One region of the Mesorhizobium sp. M7A.F.Ca.MR.176.00.0.0 genome, then DNA from elsewhere that is predicted to be linked to it. Evidence: riboswitches for the same ligand, from Rfam matches in the RefSeq annotation. Region 1 holds a riboswitch; the other holds the start of a gene.
What was found. Region 1 has a riboswitch for thiamine pyrophosphate ahead of thiC (phosphomethylpyrimidine synthase ThiC). Riboswitches for the same ligand answer to the same signal wherever they lie in the genome.

Region 1 (4,207 bases):
GTCCTCCCAGCGGAACTCGAAGCGCGCGCGCGAAAGGGCATCATCCCTGGTTTTCGCTGCCGGATGGCCCTTCGCCAGATCGGCTGCATGGGCGGCTATCTTGTAGGTGATCACGCCAATCTTGACGTCGTTGCGGTCGGGAAGGCCGAGATGCTCTTTCGGCGTGACGTAGCAAAGCATTGCGGTCCCGAACCAGCCTATCATGGCGGCACCTATCCCTGAGGTGATGTGGTCATAGCCCGGCGCGATGTCGGTCGTCAGCGGCCCCAACGTGTAGAACGGCGCCTCACCGCACACTGCGAGCTGCTTGTCCATGTTCTGCTTGATCTTGTGCATGGGGACATGGCCCGGGCCTTCGATCATCACCTGGCAGTCCTTTGCCCAGGCAATCTTGGTGAGTTCTCCAAGTGTTTCCAGTTCGGCGAATTGCGCCGCGTCGTTCGCATCGGCGATTGAACCGGGACGAAGGCCGTCGCCGAGCGAGAAGGAGACGTCATAGGCTCTGGCGATGTCGCAGATCTCCTCGAAATGCTCGTAGAGGAAGCTCTCCCGGTGATGGTGCAGGCACCATTTGGCCATGATCGAGCCGCCGCGCGAGACGATGCCCGTGACCCGGTCGACGGTCAGCGGGATGTAGTGCAGCCGCACGCCGGCGTGGATGGTGAAATAGTCGACGCCTTGCTCGGCCTGCTCGATCAGCGTGTCGCGGTAGACCTCCCAGTTCAGATCCTCGGCGATGCCGTTGACCTTTTCCAGCGCCTGATAGAGCGGCACCGTACCGATCGGCACCGGCGCATTGCGCACGATCCAGTCGCGGATGTTGTGGATGTTGCGGCCGGTCGACAGGTCCATCACCGTGTCCGCGCCCCAGCGGATCGCCCAGACCATTTTTTCGACCTCTTCGGCCATCGACGATGTGACAGCCGAGTTACCGATGTTGGCGTTGATCTTGACCAGAAAATTGCGACCGATGATCATCGGCTCGCTCTCGGGATGATTGATGTTGGCGGGAATGATTGCGCGTCCGCGCGCCACCTCGTCGCGCACGAATTCGGGTGTGACGAAATCTGGGATCGCCGCGCCGAAGGCTTCGCCGTCGCGTTGCAGCTTGCCGCGCATCACCTCGCGGCCGAGATTCTCGCGGATGGCTACGAACTCCATTTCTGGCGTGATGATGCCGGCGCGCGCATAGGCAAGTTGGGTCACCGCCTTGCCCTGCTTGGCCTTGAGCGGCCGATTGCGTATCGGAAATTCCGGTGTCAGGCGCTCGCCGGTGGCGAATCCATTGTCTTCCGGCCGGACGTGGCGGCCGTCATAGGCTTCGACATCGCCACGCGCCGTGACCCATTCGTGGCGAAGCCGGGCAAGGCCTTTTTCGATGCTGGTTTCGACTGATGGATCGGTGTAGGGGCCGGACGGATCGTAGACGGTGACGGGCGGTTCGCCGGCCGTCGGATGGACGGAAATCTCGCGCATCGGCACCCTGATCTGTGGGTAGAGGACGCCGGGCTTGTGGATTTTCCGCGAGGCGGGCAGTGGTCCCGTCGATACGGCGGGGGTGAGGGCATTCATCGTGAGGCTCCTTTGCTCATGCATTGGAGACCCAGTTCTGTGCCGGAAGGATGAAAAGACGCTTCTGTAGACCTGCTGCAGCAGGACCTCGGGCGTAAACTCCCGCAAAGCGCTTGCACCGTCCCTACGCCAGTATGAACTGGATCAGGTTCAACGGGTCACTGCGCCGCGAAAGCCAGCAGTATCTCAGCCCCTTGCCGGGACTCCCCTGGTGAATGCCTTAGGTTGAACGGGCTGACGCTATCTTGTCAAGCGCATTCGGGCGCCTTCGGCCGGTGGCGACGACCGGCGGCCAGCCGGGCGGAGAGCTCGCGCATGCATCGGGGACAAGTCACGCCCCGTAGACCGGGGCTGAATGGCCAAAGCCTCATTCGCTTCGTGAAGGATGGAGAAACTGTATTGGCCATGTGCGCGTATCGACCAAGTAGCTCAGGCGGTCACGGATGTGGTTATTCTGGTCGAAGGTGACGAACGGCCTTGGGGGTCACCTCCTTTAGGATTCAGAGGTTGGAAGACGGCTTCTCGCGATCACGGCCATCAGGAAATACCTGTCTTCGGCTCAACCTCGACATGGCGTCCGATCGACCGCAGATATACAGCTATCTCGTTCATGAGATGATCGCGTTCGCCGTATCCTACGCAGCTGTGGCTCGACGGCCCTCCGTTGCGCTGGCGTGAAATCAGCATCGCCAAAGACGTATCCCAAGTTGCCAATCGCGCAAATTTTGCAGCCGGCGTCCACAACTGCTTGTACGAATGCCGGAATGTCTTTTTCTTGCATGGTCTTCATGTCGAACCTCTCGTGAATGGCGTGCTTGCGCCCCAATCTGCCTTTTCAGCGTGTCCTCTGGGCGGCGCAAGCCCTGAGCGTGACTGTGCACGGGCAACCTCGACTATCCCATCTGCCACGCTCTTTAGAATCGGTGGGGTCTGGTGATCGCAGGCTGGGCCACTCAAAAGCCTGCAAGAAGAAAGTCATGGCGACCATTGCTCAAGATCGCAAGGGTGCGTGCAAGACCTTCCGTTGGCAGTCATGCACGCTCGCTCAGAGATAGTCCGGCCGCGGAAATTCTCCCTTATTCGTAAGAAAGCTCATTGAGCAACTGGGCATTGAGCAACTGGGCATTGAGCAACTGGGTCTCACGTCACGGGTCTCGTGTGCTTCACAGCCGAAAAATAGCCGCCGTGGCAATTCTCGAAAAGTGCAGGCTACCTCGTTAAGGACACTGCGGATGATCGTTCGCGCTTGGCAAAAGCGAACGGATTAGTCTATGGCTCTCGGCAGGGGGGCGAGTTATGCGGCGGGTGCGAATCCTTCAAGTAGGCGATATTCACTATCCGGACTGGCATCCTTCCTCTAGCAACATCGATGCCAAGGATAGCAAGTTCGCTCCGAAAATAACGCAGAAGCTACGCGCGTCTTCGCTGCGTGCCGTCTTGACGAAACTTCGGCGGCTGACGACTTCGAAGCCCTTGGATTCGATCGCCTTCATGGGGGATTTCACGAGCCGTGGCGACAAGACCTTCATTGCTTCGGCATTCCAGCATTTCACGTTGCTCTGCCGCGCACAGGGACGCAGTTCAAAGGCGCTTCCGTTGATATTCGTACCGGGAAATCACGATGTGAACCGTGATGACGCGCGCGAACTTGGACCGACTGAGAAATTCAGCGAAATGGCGAGTTTAGCCGCCCGCTTGGGTTGGCAGACCGTTCCCGTGGACCAACCCGTGCACTTCAGACTTCCGACAGGATCCGCAGGCGCAAACTTCATCCTCGTCAACACAGCGATAGGCAGTTGGGAGCTTCAAAACCTTCCCGCGTTCCTTCGTGATCGTCTCGAGGCACTCAGTCCTTCTACAGAGCCTGTAGATCTCGGCTCGCCGGACATCTCGGGACATTCGCCCGCGACACCTCCCAGCGATCCAGACAAGGAGGCGTCCGACGACGAGTATTACGGTCAGATGGACACGCCATACATCTCGCGTGAGATGCTTGCAGGCCTACAGGAATTGCTCCAGCAGCCCGACATGCGTTACGGCATCATGATCGGCCATCACAATCTGCTGCCACAAAAGACTCCGCGCATTACGCCATACGCGGAGATGCTCAACAGCGGATTTGTCAGAACTCAGCTGCTGCAGGGCAACAAGCCTATCGTCTACCTGCATGGACACATACATGCTGATCCGGTCGAGATCGTCAACGATCCAAGGTTTCCGGACGGCAAATTGATCTGCATCTCAGCACCAGAGATACAGTCAGGTTTCAATGAGCTCGTCTTCTTCACGACCGATCAGGGAGAGCTCGTCGGCATCCGACTTATACCCTACCGCACCAATGTCGCCGACGGGACGGTCATGGAAGGCGAACATTGCTTTATTTCCACCATGTCCAACGGCAAGGCCTTTCTGAACAACGACACGTTTGACCTGCTGCGCCGACTGCGCGACCATGCCACCAGGCGCGGGAATGGGTTACTCTTCTGGGACGAGATCACTGAGATTGCTGCCTCCGCCGAGCTCGGGCTAGATCTGGAAGACTCTCTTCTGATGCTCCAAGCGGCGCGCTTCATCGAGATAGACGGCCTCACCAAGGCAAACTCGGCTTGGCGCATTAAGGTAAGGGACGAATAGC
Region 2 (4,207 bases), on a different contig from region 1:
GACAAGCCGTCGATCTTCACAGACCTCGACATGCGGCTCGCCCCCTGGATCACCAGCCAGCGGCTGCGCGATCACGGCATGCTTCTGGTCTGGCCCGGGAGCGGCGTGCCACCTCGGCTGCTGGCGTGGCTGGGAAACATCCCGGTCAAGACCGTTCTTTTCGACTGGTCGCTCAGGGCACCACCGGTGGCGATCAGCTTTGCCGCCATTCCGCCTGGCATGAAGCTACTGGGTTTGATCGACAGCCTCGCCCAACCGAGCAATTGAGGTAGATCCACCGCGTCCGCTGGACGAAGCAGGTGACAATGCCCATTTATGGCGAGACCACTTGCTTTCACGCAATTCCAGACGGAAAACCGCCACACACTTTTCCTGGAATTGCTTTTGAGGAGACGTGACATGGCGACTTCGACCGAACGTGCAGTCCTTGCCGGCGGCTGTTTCTGGGGCATGCAGGATTTGATACGGCGCTATCCCGGCGTCATCTCCACCCGTGTCGGCTACAGCGGCGGCGACGTGCCCAACGCCACCTACCGCAACCACGGCACCCACGCCGAAGCCATCGAGATCAATTTCGATCCGGCCATCATAAGCTATCGCACGCTGCTGGAACGCTTTTTCCAGATCCACGATCCGACGACCCGCAACCGCCAGGGCAACGATGTCGGGACGAGTTATCGCTCGGCGATCTATTACACCAGCGACGAACAGAAGCGCGTCGCCGAGGACACCATCGCCGATGTCGATGCCTCGGGCCTGTGGCCGGGCAAGGTCATCACCGAAGTCGCACCCGTTGGTCCGTTCTGGGAAGCCGAGCCCGAGCATCAGGACTATCTGGAGAAATATCCCAACGGATACACCTGCCACTTCGTCAGGCCAGGCTGGAAGCTGCCGGTTCGCGAGACGGCGGTTTCGTAGAGTTCAAGGTTGTACCAAACCCCGATCCCCGCGTCGTGGTAGAACAAAGCCGCGGAGGTTGTGCTCCGCGGCTTTGGTTCGATCGCGTGCAGATTACTTGCCGCAATTGTTGTCGTTGACTGTCGGCGAGGTGGTGCCCGGGGAGGTGCCGTTGGCATCTGCCTGCGCCCCCTGCGGACTTGCCGGGCAATTCTGATCCGCGTTTGAATTCATATCTCCTACCGTGCCAGTCGTGCTGTTGGTCGTGCCCGGGTCGACAGTGTCCGGCTCGACCGTATTCGGTGAAGCCGGCGTGTTCGGCTCAACCGTCACCGATTTGCCGCTGCCGCTTCCATTTGCGTTGTTGCTGCCGGCGCTTTGCGCCATGGCTGACGTGGCCAGACCAATGGTGAGAACCGAAGCTGCGAGGATTTTCATGAACATGGTTTGTCTCCATTTCTGTGAAGTCGTCGCTTGTTTTCTACCAAAGTGATCGCGTTGCGACTGTGGGGACAACCGGTCGCAGCGGCGAAGGTTCCCGACAAAATTCCGCACAGGCGCACCGTGACTGGCGCAATGCTTTTGGCGCAGTGCTCTGAAAAAACGGCTTTCCCTTGAACTCGAATGATGCTTTAAGGCGCACATCCACAGGGGTGCTCCGTACGGTCGGGGCTGAGACGGGGGCGGCAAGCCCACAGACCCTAGAAGCTGATCTGGGTAATACCAGCGGAGCGAGGCGGGCGATGTTTTCAGGCGCACAGATTTCCCTATACCCCATGACCGACGATTTCGTCGGTGTCATTCTTGGCGCGCTCGGTGCGCTCGATCCCTGGCGCGACAAGCTCAGGATCGAGACCGACGACATCTCGACCTTGCTGGTCGGGCCGCCCGAAGTGCTGTTTCCCGCCATGCGCGACCTCTTCGTGGCGGCGGCACGCAGCGGCAAACATTGCGTGTTGTCGGCCACCATCTCGCGCGGGTGCCCTGGCGAGCCGGATGATCCGATCTGCCGCTCCGATGCACTTGGCGGGCCTGTTGGGCCACTCGGCCCGCGCAAGGATGCGGCCATCGCGGCGGTGCGCAATGCTGCTGCCACCGGCCAGCCGGCGGCGGCGCAGTTCTCGCTCTATGTGATGGGCACCGACGACCACATGGACGAGATCTACGGCTGCATCGATTTTCTCAAGCAGTCCGGCGTCTATGAGCGTTCCAAGCATTTCTGCACGAAACTGCGCGGTGATGCCGGTGCGATCTTTTCGGCGCTGGACGAGGCCTTCTGCCGCTTCGGACCAGGCGCCGGCCACGTAACCCTCGACGTCACGGTCTCGGCCAACAGCCCGTCGGCTGTCTGAGCCAGCCGCGCTTTCGCGCTGCCGTCAAAGGTTATCTCCCGTGGCCACATCATCAGTCGCTTCGCGCCCGATCGCGAGCCTTCTTGTCAAGGCAATGCCGGCCATGATCTCGGTCGGTTTGCTCCTGCTGGCGTGGGAGCTTTATGCCACCTATTCCGGCATCAGGCCGACGACACTGCCGGCGCCGTCGCGCGTTTTCGAGCAAGCGCTGCTCAATCGCCAGGCGCTGGCCGACAACGCCATTCCGACCATCGGCGCCACGCTGCTCGGCTTTGCCTGTTCGCTCAGCGCTGCCTTCGTGCTGTCAACGCTGGTCGACTTCTTCCAGCCGCTGCGGCGTGCGATGTTTCCTGTCTTAATCGTCAGCCAGACCTTGCCGCTGGTGGCGATCGCGCCGCTGGTGGTGCTCTGGTTCGGCTTCGGGCTGGCGCCCAAGATCATGCTGGTGGCGCTGGTTACCTTCTTTCCGATGCTGGTTGCGTTGGTCGAGGGTTATGAGTCGACCGAGGCCGAGATCGGGCAAATGCTGCGCGCCATGGGGGCAGGGCGCTGGCGCATCTTCGTGCTGGCACGGCTGCCTTCGGCGCTGCCCTATTTCTTCGCTGGTTTGAGGATCTCCATCACCTACGCCGTGGTCGGCGCGATCTTCGCCGAATATGCGGGGGCCGCGAAGGGGCTGGGCATCTACATGCTCAACGCCAAGAACAATTTCCGTCCTGACCTGGTTCTTGCCGCCGTCGGAGTGAGTGCCGCGCTGACACTTGTCCTGTTCGGGTTGACTGTACTGCTGCAGCGCCTCGCGATGCCCTGGGAGCGGGCCGGCAAGGAAACCGCCGGGAAGGGGGCCTGGCGATGAACCGGCTCGAGCTGCGGCATGTGCGCAAGGCGTTCGGTGGGCTCGACGTGCTGGCCGATATTTCGCTTAGCGTCGGCGCTGGTGAATTCGTCTCGATCCTTGGACCCTCGGGCGCCGGCAAATCGACACTCTTCCAGCTCCTGACCGGCGCCGAGCATGGCGAGGGCGAGATGTTGTTCGACGGCGCGCCGCTCGACGACCACGGCAGGCATTTCGCCTTCATGCCGCAGCGTGACGCGCTGATGCCGTGGCGGCGCATCCTCGAAAACGCGACGCTCGGGCTCGAAGTGCAAGGCATGAGGAGACAGGCGGCGCGGGCGCGCGTTGCGCCGTTGTTTGCCGAATTCGGGCTTGCCGGCTTCGAGCGGCATTTTCCAGCGCAACTGTCCGGCGGTATGCGCCAGCGCGCGGCCTTGCTGCGCACGGTGGTGCAGCAACGCGACATGCTTTTGCTCGACGAGCCGTTCGGCGCTCTCGACGCGCTGACCCGCACGGCCATGCAGCGCTGGCTGGAACAGATGTGGCGGCATCATCGCTGGACGGCGCTCCTGATCACCCATGACGTGCGCGAAGCCGTGTTCCTGTCCGACCGCATCTATGTGCTGTCGGCGCGCCCGGCCCGCATCGTGCGTGAAATCAAGGTGCCGCTGCCGCGCCCGCGCAGCCTTGGCGGCGATGCCGCGCGCCAGGCAAGTACGCTCGAGGCCGAGATTCTCGACATCATCCTCAACGCCACCCCATCCAAAGGACACGATCATGACTGACTTGACGCGCCGGCAGGCGTTGTTGCTGACCCTTGCCACAGGCCTTCCGCTCGTTGCCGGATCGGGGCGAGCCCAAGCACAATCGGCACAAAAGGTCACCGTTGCCCTCGACTGGACTGTCAACACCAACCACATCGGACTGTTCGTCGCCCGCGACAAGGGCTTCTATCGCGAGGCCGGGCTCGAGGTCGACATCCTGCCTTACAGCGATACCGGTGCGGGCACGCTGGTTGCAAATCGCGTCGCCGATTTCGGCATCAACGGCACCATCAGCCTGTTCACCCAGAGAACCGCCGGAGCGGACCTGAAGGGCGTCTATGCGGTGGTGCAATCGGAAA

Region 2: it holds a riboswitch for thiamine pyrophosphate, as region 1 does, so the genes downstream of both, EOB59_RS20495 (YkoF family thiamine/hydroxymethylpyrimidine-binding protein) here and thiC (phosphomethylpyrimidine synthase ThiC) in region 1, are expected to answer to the same signal.

The regions. Positions count from the first base shown of each region.
Region 1 covers NZ_RZTC01000007.1:107,991-112,197, forward strand. Annotated here, with positions in the region: gene thiC (phosphomethylpyrimidine synthase ThiC) at 1-1,572, opposite strand, end outside; TPP riboswitch at 1,676-1,792, opposite strand; gene EOB59_RS04795 (metallophosphoesterase) at 2,869-4,206, shown strand.
Region 2 covers NZ_RZTC01000062.1:9,560-13,766, reverse strand. Annotated here, with positions in the region: gene EOB59_RS20510 (glycosyltransferase family 39 protein) at 1-267, shown strand, start outside; gene msrA (peptide-methionine (S)-S-oxide reductase MsrA) at 400-918, shown strand; gene EOB59_RS20500 (hypothetical protein) at 1,012-1,341, opposite strand; TPP riboswitch at 1,537-1,650, shown strand; gene EOB59_RS20495 (YkoF family thiamine/hydroxymethylpyrimidine-binding protein) at 1,641-2,249, shown strand; gene EOB59_RS20490 (ABC transporter permease) at 2,353-3,105, shown strand; gene EOB59_RS20485 (ABC transporter ATP-binding protein) at 3,102-3,869, shown strand; gene EOB59_RS20480 (ABC transporter substrate-binding protein) at 3,862-4,207, shown strand, end outside.